DNA from 4 places in the Streptomyces sp. NPDC018000 genome. Region 3 is predicted to be linked to each of the others. Evidence: riboswitches for the same ligand, from Rfam matches in the RefSeq annotation. Region 3 holds a riboswitch; each other region holds the start of a gene.
The links. Region 3 has a riboswitch for thiamine pyrophosphate ahead of thiC (phosphomethylpyrimidine synthase ThiC). Riboswitches for the same ligand answer to the same signal wherever they lie in the genome.

Region 1: it holds a riboswitch for thiamine pyrophosphate, as region 3 does, so the genes downstream of both, ACH4EW_RS22200 (thiamine ABC transporter substrate binding subunit) here and thiC (phosphomethylpyrimidine synthase ThiC) in region 3, are expected to answer to the same signal.
Region 2: it holds a riboswitch for thiamine pyrophosphate, as region 3 does, so the genes downstream of both, thiO (glycine oxidase ThiO) here and thiC (phosphomethylpyrimidine synthase ThiC) in region 3, are expected to answer to the same signal.
Region 4: it holds a riboswitch for thiamine pyrophosphate, as region 3 does, so the genes downstream of both, thiD (bifunctional hydroxymethylpyrimidine kinase/phosphomethylpyrimidine kinase) here and thiC (phosphomethylpyrimidine synthase ThiC) in region 3, are expected to answer to the same signal.

The regions. Positions count from the first base shown of each region.
Region 1 is NZ_JBIRGM010000011.1:100,390-103,213, reverse strand. It holds gene rlmN (23S rRNA (adenine(2503)-C(2))-methyltransferase RlmN) at 1-1,050, shown strand, start outside; TPP riboswitch at 1,092-1,208, shown strand; gene ACH4EW_RS22200 (thiamine ABC transporter substrate binding subunit) at 1,283-2,392, shown strand; gene ACH4EW_RS22195 (ABC transporter permease) at 2,539-2,824, shown strand, end outside.
Region 2 is NZ_JBIRGM010000010.1:108,213-111,036, forward strand. It holds gene thiS (sulfur carrier protein ThiS) at 1-50, opposite strand, end outside; gene thiO (glycine oxidase ThiO) at 47-1,237, opposite strand; TPP riboswitch at 1,235-1,347, opposite strand; gene ACH4EW_RS21360 (NAD(P)/FAD-dependent oxidoreductase) at 1,731-2,824, shown strand, end outside.
Region 3 is NZ_JBIRGM010000002.1:264,651-267,474, forward strand. It holds gene thiC (phosphomethylpyrimidine synthase ThiC) at 1-1,256, opposite strand, end outside; TPP riboswitch at 1,249-1,382, opposite strand; gene ACH4EW_RS05745 (YibE/F family protein) at 1,453-2,775, shown strand.
Region 4 is NZ_JBIRGM010000012.1:36,585-39,408, reverse strand. It holds gene ACH4EW_RS22830 (ABC transporter ATP-binding protein) at 1-339, shown strand, start outside; gene thiD (bifunctional hydroxymethylpyrimidine kinase/phosphomethylpyrimidine kinase) at 567-1,409, opposite strand; TPP riboswitch at 1,401-1,495, opposite strand; gene ACH4EW_RS22820 (hypothetical protein) at 1,593-1,853, opposite strand; gene ACH4EW_RS22815 (SHOCT domain-containing protein) at 2,117-2,401, opposite strand.

The DNA.
Region 1 (2,824 bases), on a different contig from region 3:
CGGCACCTCGCCGACCTCACGCCCGCCGAGCGCAAGGAAGCCGTCGCCGCGATCGGCGAGAAGCCGTTCCGCGCCCAGCAGCTCTCACAGCACTACTTCGCGCGGTACGCGCACGACCCGGCCGAGTGGACCAACATCCCGGCCGGTTCGCGGGACAAACTTGCCGAGGTGATGTTCCCCGACCTGATGTCCGTGGTCCGCCACATCAGTTGTGACGACGACACCACCCGTAAGACGCTGTGGAAGCTGCACGACGGGACGCTCGTCGAGTCCGTCCTGATGCGCTACCCGGAGCGGGTGACGATGTGCATCTCGTCGCAGGCGGGATGCGGGATGAACTGCCCGTTCTGCGCCACGGGGCAGGCCGGTCTCGACCGTAATCTGTCGACCGCCGAGATCGTCCACCAGATCGTGGACGGCATGCGGGCGCTGCGCGACGGAGAGGTGCCGGGTGGGCCCGCGCGGCTCTCCAACATCGTTTTCATGGGCATGGGCGAGCCGCTCGCCAACTACAACCGGGTGGTCGGCGCGATCCGTCGGCTGACCGACCCGGAGCCGGACGGCCTGGGGCTCTCGCAGCGCGGGATCACCGTCTCCACCGTGGGCCTGGTGCCGGCCATGCTGCGCTTCGCCGACGAGGGCTTCAAGTGCCGTCTCGCCGTCTCGCTCCACGCGCCGGACGACGAGCTGCGGGACACGCTCGTGCCGGTGAACACGCGCTGGAAGGTGCGCGAGGTACTGGACGCGGCATGGGAGTACGCGGAGAAGTCCGGTCGCCGGATCTCCATCGAGTACGCGCTGATCCGTGACATCAACGACCAGGCGTGGCGCGGTGACCGGCTCGGCAGGCTCCTCAAGGGCAAGCGGGTGCACGTCAACCTGATCCCGCTGAACCCGACGCCCGGCTCCAAGTGGACCGCCTCGCGGCCCGAGGACGAGAAGGCGTTCGTCGAGGCGATCGCGGCACACGGAGTGCCGGTGACCGTGCGGGACACCCGCGGCCAGGAGATCGACGGGGCCTGCGGGCAGTTGGCGGCGGCCGAGCGCTGAGGCCGGAACGGCCAATGTAACCTGGGCCTGAAATCAACTTCATATTCCGACAGGGGAGCGCCACAGCGCTGAGAGTGCGGCACCGAGAACAGGTCGGCCGCAGACCCTCTGAACCTCGCCCGGGTCATTCCGGGTAGGAAGTTCGGTCATCAACTCATGCTGTTGCGCCCTGCCCGTTTCTCCAAGGGCAGGGCCGCGTCTCTTCCTGGCCAAAACCCAGGAGGAATCCACAATGAGCATCACGCGCAGAACCAAGCAGCTTGCGGCGACGGCTGTCACGGCCGCGCTCGGCGTCACGGCAGTTGCCGGATGCGGGAGTTCCGACACGTCGGACTCCGGTTCCGGCGGCACGAAGAGCTCCGATTCGAAGACCGTGACTCTCGTCAGCCATGATTCCTTCAACGTCTCCGAGGACGTGCTCAAGGAGTTCACCGAGGAGACCGGCTACACCGTCAAGGTGCTGAAGAGCGGCGACGCGGGTGTCGCGCTCAACCAGGAGATCCTGACCAAGGGCTCCCCGCGCGGCGATGTGTTCTTCGGCGTCGACAACACCCTGCTCTCCCGCGCCCTCGACAGCGGTCTCTTCACGCCGTACGAGGCGAAGGGCATCGACCAGGTGGCGGCCGGCACCCAACTGGACGCCGAGCACCGGGTGACCCCGATCGACACCGGCGACATCTGCGTCAACTACGACAAGAAGTACTTCGCCGACAAGAAGCTCGCGCCGCCGCAGTCCTTCGACGACCTGGCGAAGCCCGCGTACAAGAACCTCCTCGTCACCGAGAACGCCGCGACCTCCTCGCCCGGCCTCGGCTTTCTCCTCGGCACCATCGCCACCTACGGCGAGAACGGCTACCAGGACTACTGGAAGAAGCTGAAGAACAACGGAGTCAAGGTCGTCGACGGCTGGGAGCAGGCGTACAACGAGGAGTTCTCCGGCTCAGCAGGCGGCAAGAAGGCCAAGGCCGACCGGCCGCTCGTCGTCTCGTACGCCTCCAGCCCGCCCGTCGAGGTGCTGTACGCCAAGCCGCAGCCGGCCGAGGCCCCGACCGGGGTCGCCACCGGGACCTGCTTCCGTCAGACCGAGTTCGCCGGTCTGCTGAACGGCGCGAAGAACGAGGCGGGCGGCAAAGCTCTGCTGGACTTCCTGATCAGCAAGAAGTTCCAGGAGGACATGCCGCTCAACATGTTCGTGAACCCGGTCGTCAAGAGCGCTGAACTGCCGGAACTCTTCACGAAATTCGGCGCGACGGTGGACAAGCCGACGACCATCGCCCCGGACAAGATCTCCAAGAACCGTGAGCAGTGGGTCCAGTCGTGGTCCTCGCTCGTAGTGAAGTAGCGAAGACTCCCGTACGCGGAACGGACGCGGGCGGGAAGGACACACACGGGGAGGGGGCGCGCGGGGAGCTGTCGCGCGCCCGCTCCGGGCACGCGGGCTCCGCTCGCACGAAGGCGTGGCGCGGGAGCGCGGTGCGGCTCGGCCTGATGGCCGTGCCCATCGCGTTCTTCGCGCTGTTCTTCGCCTACCCCGTCGCCGCGATCGTAGGCCGCGGGCTGAAGGTGGACGGCGTCTGGCAGTTCGGCCGGATCGGCGAGGTGCTGGCCCGGCCGGAGATCCGCGACGTTCTCTGGTTCACCACCTGGCAGGCGCTCGCCTCGACCGCACTGACCCTGCTGATCGCGCTGCCCGGCGCCTATGTCTTCGCCCGCTTCGACTTTCCCGGAAAACAACTGCTGCGCGCGGTCGTCACCGTGCCGTTCGTCCTGCCGA
Region 2 (2,824 bases), on a different contig from region 3:
AGACGGACCTCGCCGTTCACGGACACGCAGAGCGGTGCGGGCTCGGTCATGCGGGCTGCTCCTGACGTACGGAGGCGGCGGACGAGAAACGGTGTGGGGTGAAGGGGCGGGCCATCTCGGGCAGCTCGCCGCCGGCCAGGAGCTCTGCCATGACGTCACCGGTGACGGGGGTGAGCAGAACCCCGTTGCGGTGGTGGCCAGTGGCGAGGTGGAGGCCGGGCAGGGCGGTGGGGCCGAGCAGCGGGGCGTTGTCGGGGGAGGCGGGGCGCAGGCCGGCCCGGGTCTCGGTGAGCGGCAGTTCGGTGATGCCGGGCACCAGTTCGTGGGCGTCCCGCAGCAGCTCGTAGACGCCGCCCGCGGTGACGGTGATGTCCCAGCCCATCTCCTCGGTGGTGGCGCCGACGACCAGTTCGCCGTTCTCGCGCGGTACGAGATAGACCTGGCTTCCCCGGACGACGGCCCGGACCGTCCGGGTGAGGAACGGCGAGGTCCGTCTCCTCGCCGCGGGCACGGTCAGCCGGAGCACCTGTCCCTTCACCGGCCGGACCGGCGGCACGACCTCGTCCGGCAGCCCCGGGAGCCGGCCGCTGAGGCTGCCCGCGGCGAGCACGACCTGGTCGGCGGCGAGCTCCGTACTCCCGGCGAGCACGGCTCCGGCGGCCCGGTCGCGTATCACCGTCAGGCGCTCCACCCAGTCTCGGTGGAAGGCCACCCCGGCCCGCTCGCAGGCAGTCAGCAGTGCGGCGGCCAGCCGGCGGGGATCGATCTGGTGGTCGCCGTCGACCCGCAGACCGCCGCGGACGCCCGGCGTGAGCATCGGCTCCAGGCGGCGGCATTCGCGGCCGGTGAGCCACTGCGACTCCAGGCCCGAACGCTGCTGCAGGGCGTGCAGTTCCCGCAGATGGGCACGGTCGTCGGAGTCCAGCGCGACAGCCAGGGTGCCGCAGGCGCGGAAGCCGGTCTCCTGTCCGCTCGCCGCCTCCAGCTCGGCCACGAAGGCCGGATAGCGCGCGGCCGAGGCGACATTGAGCCCCAGCAGCAGCTGTTCGCCGTAGTGGAGTTCGGTGACGGCGGCCAGCATGCCGGCTGCCACTCGGGCGGCCCCGCCGCCCGGTTCGGGATCGACGACCGCGGTGCGCAGTCCGCGTTGCGCGGCCCGCCAGGCGGTCACCAGACCGATGATCCCGCCCCCGATGACAAGGACGTCGGATCCGTTTCCGTCCCGAGAAGAACGCATGGGCGTCCAGCCCCTCCCTTCGCCGGCATGACCCGGATCAGGTTCGTACGGTCGGAGGCCGCCCAGCCTCCCTCTCAGCCCGGTGCGTCCGGGCTCCCGCGAGTGTTTTACGTCGGCCACCCTAACGACCTCGCCCACGATTGTCAGAGGCGTCGCGGTGTCCGGGACCTCCGCCTCCGGCGTTGTCGTCAGTCTTCCCCAAGGTCTCGGCTTCGCTCGACCTGGGGGAGACCCCATCCGCTCCTTCCCCAAGCTCTCAGCTGCGTTCGAGCAGGGGAGACCCCATCCGACTCCCTCCTCCGCCTTGGATTCGAAGGCCCCAGACGCCGCTCCTTCTCCCACTGCCAATCGTGGGCGAGGTCGTAAATCCCCTCCTCCGACCCGGAAAGGGAGCAGCCCCGTGGCCCGTTCGCTCGGCGGACTCGTTCTCTCGCCGGTCGCCGACCAGGACTCCCCCTTTCCTGACGGTCCGTCAGATGCTTAAGGTGTACGGGTGAGCGAGCAGCAGCAGTCAGAGCAGCCGGACCGGCGGGCAGGGCGCCGTGTCGTCATCGTCGGCGCGGGCATGGCCGGCGTGCAGACGGCCGTGGCCCTGCGGGAACAGGGCTTCGCCGGCCCCGTAGTCCTGATCGGCGCCGAACCGCACCAGCCCTACGACCGGCCCCCGCTGTCCAAGGCGGTCCTGCTCGGCAAGGCCGAGGACTCCGCCTTCGACGTCGACTTCGAGGCGCTGGACATCGATCTGCAACTGGGCCGCGAGGTCACCGGTGTGCGGCCGGACGCGCATGAGCTGGACACCCCGTCAGGACCCGTTCCCTACGACGTCCTGGTGATCGCGACCGGCGCCGAACCTGTCGTCCTGCCCGGCGCCGAGGGCGTTCCCGGGGTCCATCTGCTGCGCACCCTCGACGACGCGGCACGGCTGCGGCCCGTCCTTGACGGGCAGCACGGCGTCGTGGTCGTCGGTGCGGGCTGGATCGGTGCCGAATTCGCCACCGCGGCCCGCGCCGCGGGCTGCGAGGTCACCGTCGTCGAGGCCGCCGACCGGCCCCTCGCGGGCGTGCTGCCCGCCGAGGTCGCCGCCCCGATGACCGCCTGGTACGCCGAGAGCGGCGCCGAACTCCTCACCGGAGCCAGGGTCGCCCGCATCGAACCCGGCCGGGTGATCCTCGCCGACGGCCGCACGATCCCGGCCGGAGCGGTCGTCGTCGGAATCGGCGCACGGCCCGCCACCGGCTGGCTGGCCGGCTCCGGCATCGCGCTCGGCGCCGACGGATCGGTGACCGCCGACGGGGCGCTGCGTAGCTCGCTGCCCGATGTGTACGCGGTCGGTGACTGCGCCTCGTTCCCCTCCGCCCGGTACGGAGAGCGCCTTCTCATCCACCACTGGGACAACGCTCTCCAGGGCCCGCGGACCGCCGCTGCCAACATCATCGGGGCGGGGGCCGAGGACGGTCCGGCGCCGCAGACGTACGACCCCGTACCGTACTTCTGGTCCGAGCAGTTCGACCGGTTCGTGCAGTACGCGGGCCATCACGGGGGCGGCGACACCCTGTTGTGGCGCGGCGATCCGGCCGGTCCCTCCTG
Region 3 (2,824 bases):
ATGTTCTCCTTGATCTTGTGCATCGGCACATGGCCCGGGCCCTCGATCATGGTCTGGACACCGAACCGCTTGGCGATCGTGTTCAGTTCACCGAGCGTGCGCAGTTCGGCGAACTGGGCCTCGTCGTTGGCATCGGCGATCGAGCCGGGGCGCAGCCCGTCGCCCAGCGAATACGTCACGTCGTACGTGGCGAGGATCTCGCAGAGCTCCTCGAAGTGCTCGTACAGGAACGACTCCTTGTGGTGTGCGAGGCACCACGCTGCCATGATCGAGCCGCCGCGGGAGACGATGCCGGTCTTGCGGCGGGCGGTCAGCGGGACATACGGCAGGCGCACGCCGGCGTGGACCGTCATGTAGTCGACGCCCTGCTCGGCCTGCTCGATAACGGTGTCCTTGTAGATCTCCCAGGTCAGCTCCTCGGCTCGGCCATCGACCTTTTCGAGGGCCTGGTAGAGGGGAACGGTGCCGATCGGCACGGGGGAGTTGCGTAGAACCCACTCACGGGTGGTGTGGATGTTGCGCCCGGTGGAAAGGTCCATGACCGTGTCGGCGCCCCAGCGCGTCGCCCATGTCATCTTCTCCACCTCCTCCTCGATGGAGGACGTCACCGCGGAGTTGCCGATGTTGGCATTGACCTTCACCAGGAACCGCTTACCGATGATCATCGGCTCGGTCTCGGGGTGGTTGACGTTGGCCGGCAGCACGGCCCGGCCCGCGGCGATCTCCTCGCGCACCACCTGGGGTTCGACGTTCTCCCGGATCGCCACGTACTCCATTTCCGGGGTGATCTCACCCCGGCGGGCGTACGCGAGCTGGGTCACCGGCTGCCCGTCCCGGCTGCGACGGGGCAGGCGCGGGCGGCCGGGGAAGACCGCGTCAAGGTTGCGCAGCCCTTCCCCAAGCTCTCGGCTTCGCTCAAGCAGGGGAGACCCCATTCGCGGCGAGGTGTGCTTGAGCCCGTCGTCCTCGGGGCAGGCGGGGCGGCCCGGGTACTCCTCGGTGTCGCCGCGCGCGATGATCCAGTTCTCCCGCAGCGGTGCGAGCCCGCGACGGACATCGGTCTCGGTGGTGGGATCGGTGTACGGCCCGGACGTGTCGTACAGTGTCACGTCCTTGCCGTTGGTGAGGTGCACCTGACGAACCGGCACCCGGATGTCCGGGCGTGAGCCCTGGGCGTACCCCTTGTGCCAGCCGATGGACTTCCCGGCCTCGTCGCTCTGGTTCGAGGCAGGCGTGCGTGCGTCCGATGTGGTCATGAGACCTACTCCCTACGCCGGCATTACCCGGTAACAGGTTCGGCGGTCGGCGCAGCCTCTCCCGTACGGATGTACGGATATCAGCGCCCTCTCAGCCCGGTGCTCCGAGCTCCCGCGTGTGCAAAGGTTCCTCCACGCTAGCGCCCTGTCCGACGTAATGAACAGAGGGTCCTTCCCGCCTTGCGATGATCGGCCGGTGACGTCCACCCGTATCGACACCGAACCGCAGGGCCATCAGCACGGCCACTCGCACAGCCACGGCCCTGCCGCGCCCGTCTCCAAGCATCTGCGCAAGGTCATCGCGGCCGTGCTCATCCCGTTCGCCACCGCGGTCGTCGTCGGCCTGGTGGTGCTCTGGCCTGGCGGCGCGCCCTCGCACGAGCGGACCGGCGTCGGCTTCGACCGGCAGACCCAGCAGGGAAAGGTGGTGAACATCGACAAGGTGGACTGCAAGGACGTGAACGCCGCCCAGACGCCCGTCGGCGGCGAGAGCACCCCGTCGTCGGGGAGCGGACCCGGGCTGTGCGCGAAGGCCACCGTCGAGGTAAGGACCGGCCACGACAAAGGCCGGATCTTCGCCGAGATCGTCCAGCCCGATGCACCCCGTCAGTTACGCGAGGGGCAGGACGTGGTCGTGGCGTACGCCCCCGACGCACCCCGTGAACTGCAGTACTCGGTGATGGACGTGAACCGGAAGTTCCCGATGACGCTGCTGGCCGGGATCTTTGCCCTGGCCGTGATCGCGGTGGGCAGGATGCGCGGGGTGATGGCACTGGTCGCGCTCGCCGTATCGTTCGCCGTGCTGACCCTGTTCATCCTCCCAGCCATCCTCCAGGGCTCGAATCCCCTGCTCGTCGCGGTGGTCGGCGCCAGCGCGATCATGCTGATCGCGCTCTACATGTGCCACGGCCTGACCGCCCGCACATCGGTCGCGGTGATCGGCACCCTGATCTCATTGCTGCTGATCGGGCTGCTCGGATCGCAATTCATCAGCTGGGCGAGCCTGACCGGCAACACCGACGACAGCACCGGTCTCATCCACGGCCTGTACCCGCACATCGACATGAGCGGTCTGCTGCTGGCCGGTGTCATCATCGGCTCGCTCGGGGTACTCGACGATGTAACGGTCACCCAGACATCGGCGGTCTGGGAGCTGCACCAGGCGAACCCGACGATGGGTGCTCGGGGGCTCTACCGGGCAGGGATCAGGATCGGGCGCGATCACATCGCCTCGGTCGTCAATACGCTGGTGCTCGCCTACGCGGGCGCCGCACTGCCGCTGCTGCTGCTGTTCTCGATCGCCCAGAGCAGCGTGGGGACGGTGGCCAACAGCGAGCTGGTGGCGGAGGAGATAGTACGAACGCTGGTCGGTTCGATCGGACTGGTCGCCTCGGTGCCGGTGACAACGGTGCTCGCTGCGCTGGTCGTCTCCGCGGACCGCACGGGGGTCGGCGCGGAAGCCGGAGCTTCGGCACCCGTACGGACCGGGAAAGGCCGTCGTCGCAGGACGAAGCCTTGAACGCCTCCTTACGGAGAGCGATTCACCCATTCGGCAGGTGTTGCGTTCG
Region 4 (2,824 bases), on a different contig from region 3:
CCGCGCACCGCCTTCGTCGCGGGCTTCGTCGGCGCGAACAATCTCCTTCCGGGCCCGTACGGCATCACGGCCGTGCGCCCGGAGCGCATCCACATCGGCGCCGGTGAAAGCCACGGCAGCGACGTCGGGGACGACCGGCTCACGGGCATGGTCGTCGACGTCAGCTTCCACGGCGGTACGTCACACCTCGCCGTGCGCGTCCCCCACCTGGAGGAGCCGGTACTCGTCGCCGTCCAGGGCCCGTCCCGTGTAGTGCCCGGCGAGCGGGTCTCGCTCTCCTGGCCGTCGGAGGCCGCCGTCCGCATACCTGCCGGACCGATCGAGGGGGAAGAGCCATGACAGAGCACCGGCTCACCGCGCTGTTCGTACCGGAGAGCGCGTACGGACCCAGCAACAATTGCGTCGCCATCGGCGATGAGGACCTGGTCGGCCTCGTACCCGCAGGCGAGCAGGACGGGGGCCGGTTCGACCTGCTCGACAGCCCGAACCGCAGGAATGTCTCCGCACAGTCCGCCACCCGGCGGGGCCAGGTGACGGACCGGCAGTGCGCGACTCGTCCGCTTGCGTCAGTTGCGCGCTCGGATCCGCCAGCCGTGGTCCACCGGCCCGGTGCCGCCCCCCAGAGCGAACCCCGCCGCGATCGCCGCGGTGGCGTAGTCCTTGGCCTGGCTTACGGCATGGGGAACCGGGCGGCCTTGCGCCAGGCCCACCGCGATGGCCGAGGCGAGCGTGCAGCCCGTACCGTGGGTATGGCGGTTGTCGTGCCGGGGCGCGCGCAGCCAGTGCTCTTCTTCGCCGTCCGTCAGCAGGTCCACTGCCTCGCCCGGCAGGTGACCGCCCTTCACCACCACCCAGCGGGGACCGTACGTGAGCAGCAGCGCGGCGGCGCGGCGCATGCCTGCTTCGTCCGTCACCGCGATGCCGGTGAGCTGCGCGACCTCGTCGAGATTCGGCGTGGCCACCGTCGCAACCGGCAGCAGCGTGGTCCGTACGGCATCCAGCGCGTCGTCGGCCAGCAGCTTGTCTCCGTGCTTGGACACGCTCACCGGGTCCACGACGACCGGGGCCGCCACATCCGACAACAGCTCGGCGACCGCCCTGACCAGTTCGGGCGAGGAGAGCATCCCCGTCTTGACCGCCTGGACACCGATGTCGTCGACGACACTGCGGTACTGCGCGCGCACCGCTTCCACGGGGACTTCCCATGCGCCCTGCACACCCAGGGAGTTCTGTGCAGTGACAGCCGTGAGCACGCTCATTCCGTGGGCGCCGAGCGCCAGCATGGTCTTCAGGTCGGCCTGGATTCCGGCTCCGCCGCCGGAGTCGGATCCGGCGATCGTCAGGACGCGGGGTGGCGCGGTCTGCCGGCCGTCGGCGGGCAGCCCGCCGGAAACATGCGCCAAAGGCATGGATGACATCCCTCCGCCAGTACGAACTGGTTCAGGTTCGACGGGTGTGATCTCAGCCCTGGGATGGGGCACCCCGTGTCCGGTACGGCGGACAGACTAACCCGATCGCTCCGGCTCTCACATCGCCGGGACCAGTACTCGCACTCCCTATCGGCCCCCGATGGCCTCCCTCCTTGTACTCGCTCACTTCTGGCTGAGCTTGATCTGCTGGGTCAGGTTGCCGACCTCACCGCCGAGTTTCTGCGCGGGGGCGGCGAGGGCGGCCAGTGAGGACTCGACATCGACCGCTGCGGCCGTGTGACGGTCCATGGCGGCTGCGTGCTCCAACTGTGCCCACACGGCGGCTTCGGCCACCAGCGCGTCGCGCTGAGGACTGGCAACCGGATGCTGGGATGCCTGGGTAAGCAGCTCGCGGGCCTTCCGGCCAGGGGTGCTGTCGGTCATGGACCGAATCTTGCCAGCGGACGCGAGGCGACGGACGGGTTTCGGAGGTGGGCGCGGCTCGCGGCCCGGCGAGCATGCCTTGGCCGGCACATAACTCCGTTGCACCTCCGAGCCGGTGGTGTACACGCTGCTTTCGCCCCGCAGCCGACAGGCCCGGGCGTAGACGTCTGCACCCGAGTAGGGGCCTGCGAGGCGGCCAGGAGGTCGGCAGCCGATCTCCCGGACCTTCCACGTACGGTCAGCCGCCGGTCTGCGGCTGAGATCTACGCCGGGCCCGGTCGTGAGCCGCGAAGGGTAGCCAGGCGACGCTGGTATTCCTCTTCGTCGATCTCGCCGCGCGCATACCGCTCGGCGAGGATCTGCTCAGGTCCGCCCGGCGGGGGTGTCTTGTGCCAGGCGGGGTGCTCGCTGCTGGGCGGGGCGGGGCGGGCCAGGGCTCGGTAGAGCAGGACGCCGACGGTGATGATCAACGCCCAGAACAGCACCGTGCCCACGGCCATCGCGAACCAGCTCCAGCCGCTCATGCCGTGGTCGTACCAGAACATCATTTGCACGTCACTTCCCCAGGTCATCCCTCGTAGGGGGACCGACGGGACAAACCGCTTCGCCATCCATCATCGCTCGCCGCGGGTCTGGCAGCGAAGGGCCGCACGGCCTCGGCCCCCAGGGCCGCCGGGCCCGCCTTCGCCAGGCGATGCATGCTGGAGGTGAAGGCGGTTTCCGACAAGGCGCAGGAGGCCCGTGACGGTATCGCCGACATCGTCGCGGCCATTGGAGCGGCGGGGGACTCAAATTCCAACTAGGTGGATCACAGATGGAACGGAACCCTGGGGCCCGCACGAGGCCTGCTCAACTCCTGCTGGCCGCCTCACGTTCATCCGGTTACACAGAGCAATATCCAACGAGGGACCTTTTGGCCGAATCGATGCGATGACGGCAAAGCTCCCTCCCTTGACTCATCTGCAAGAACC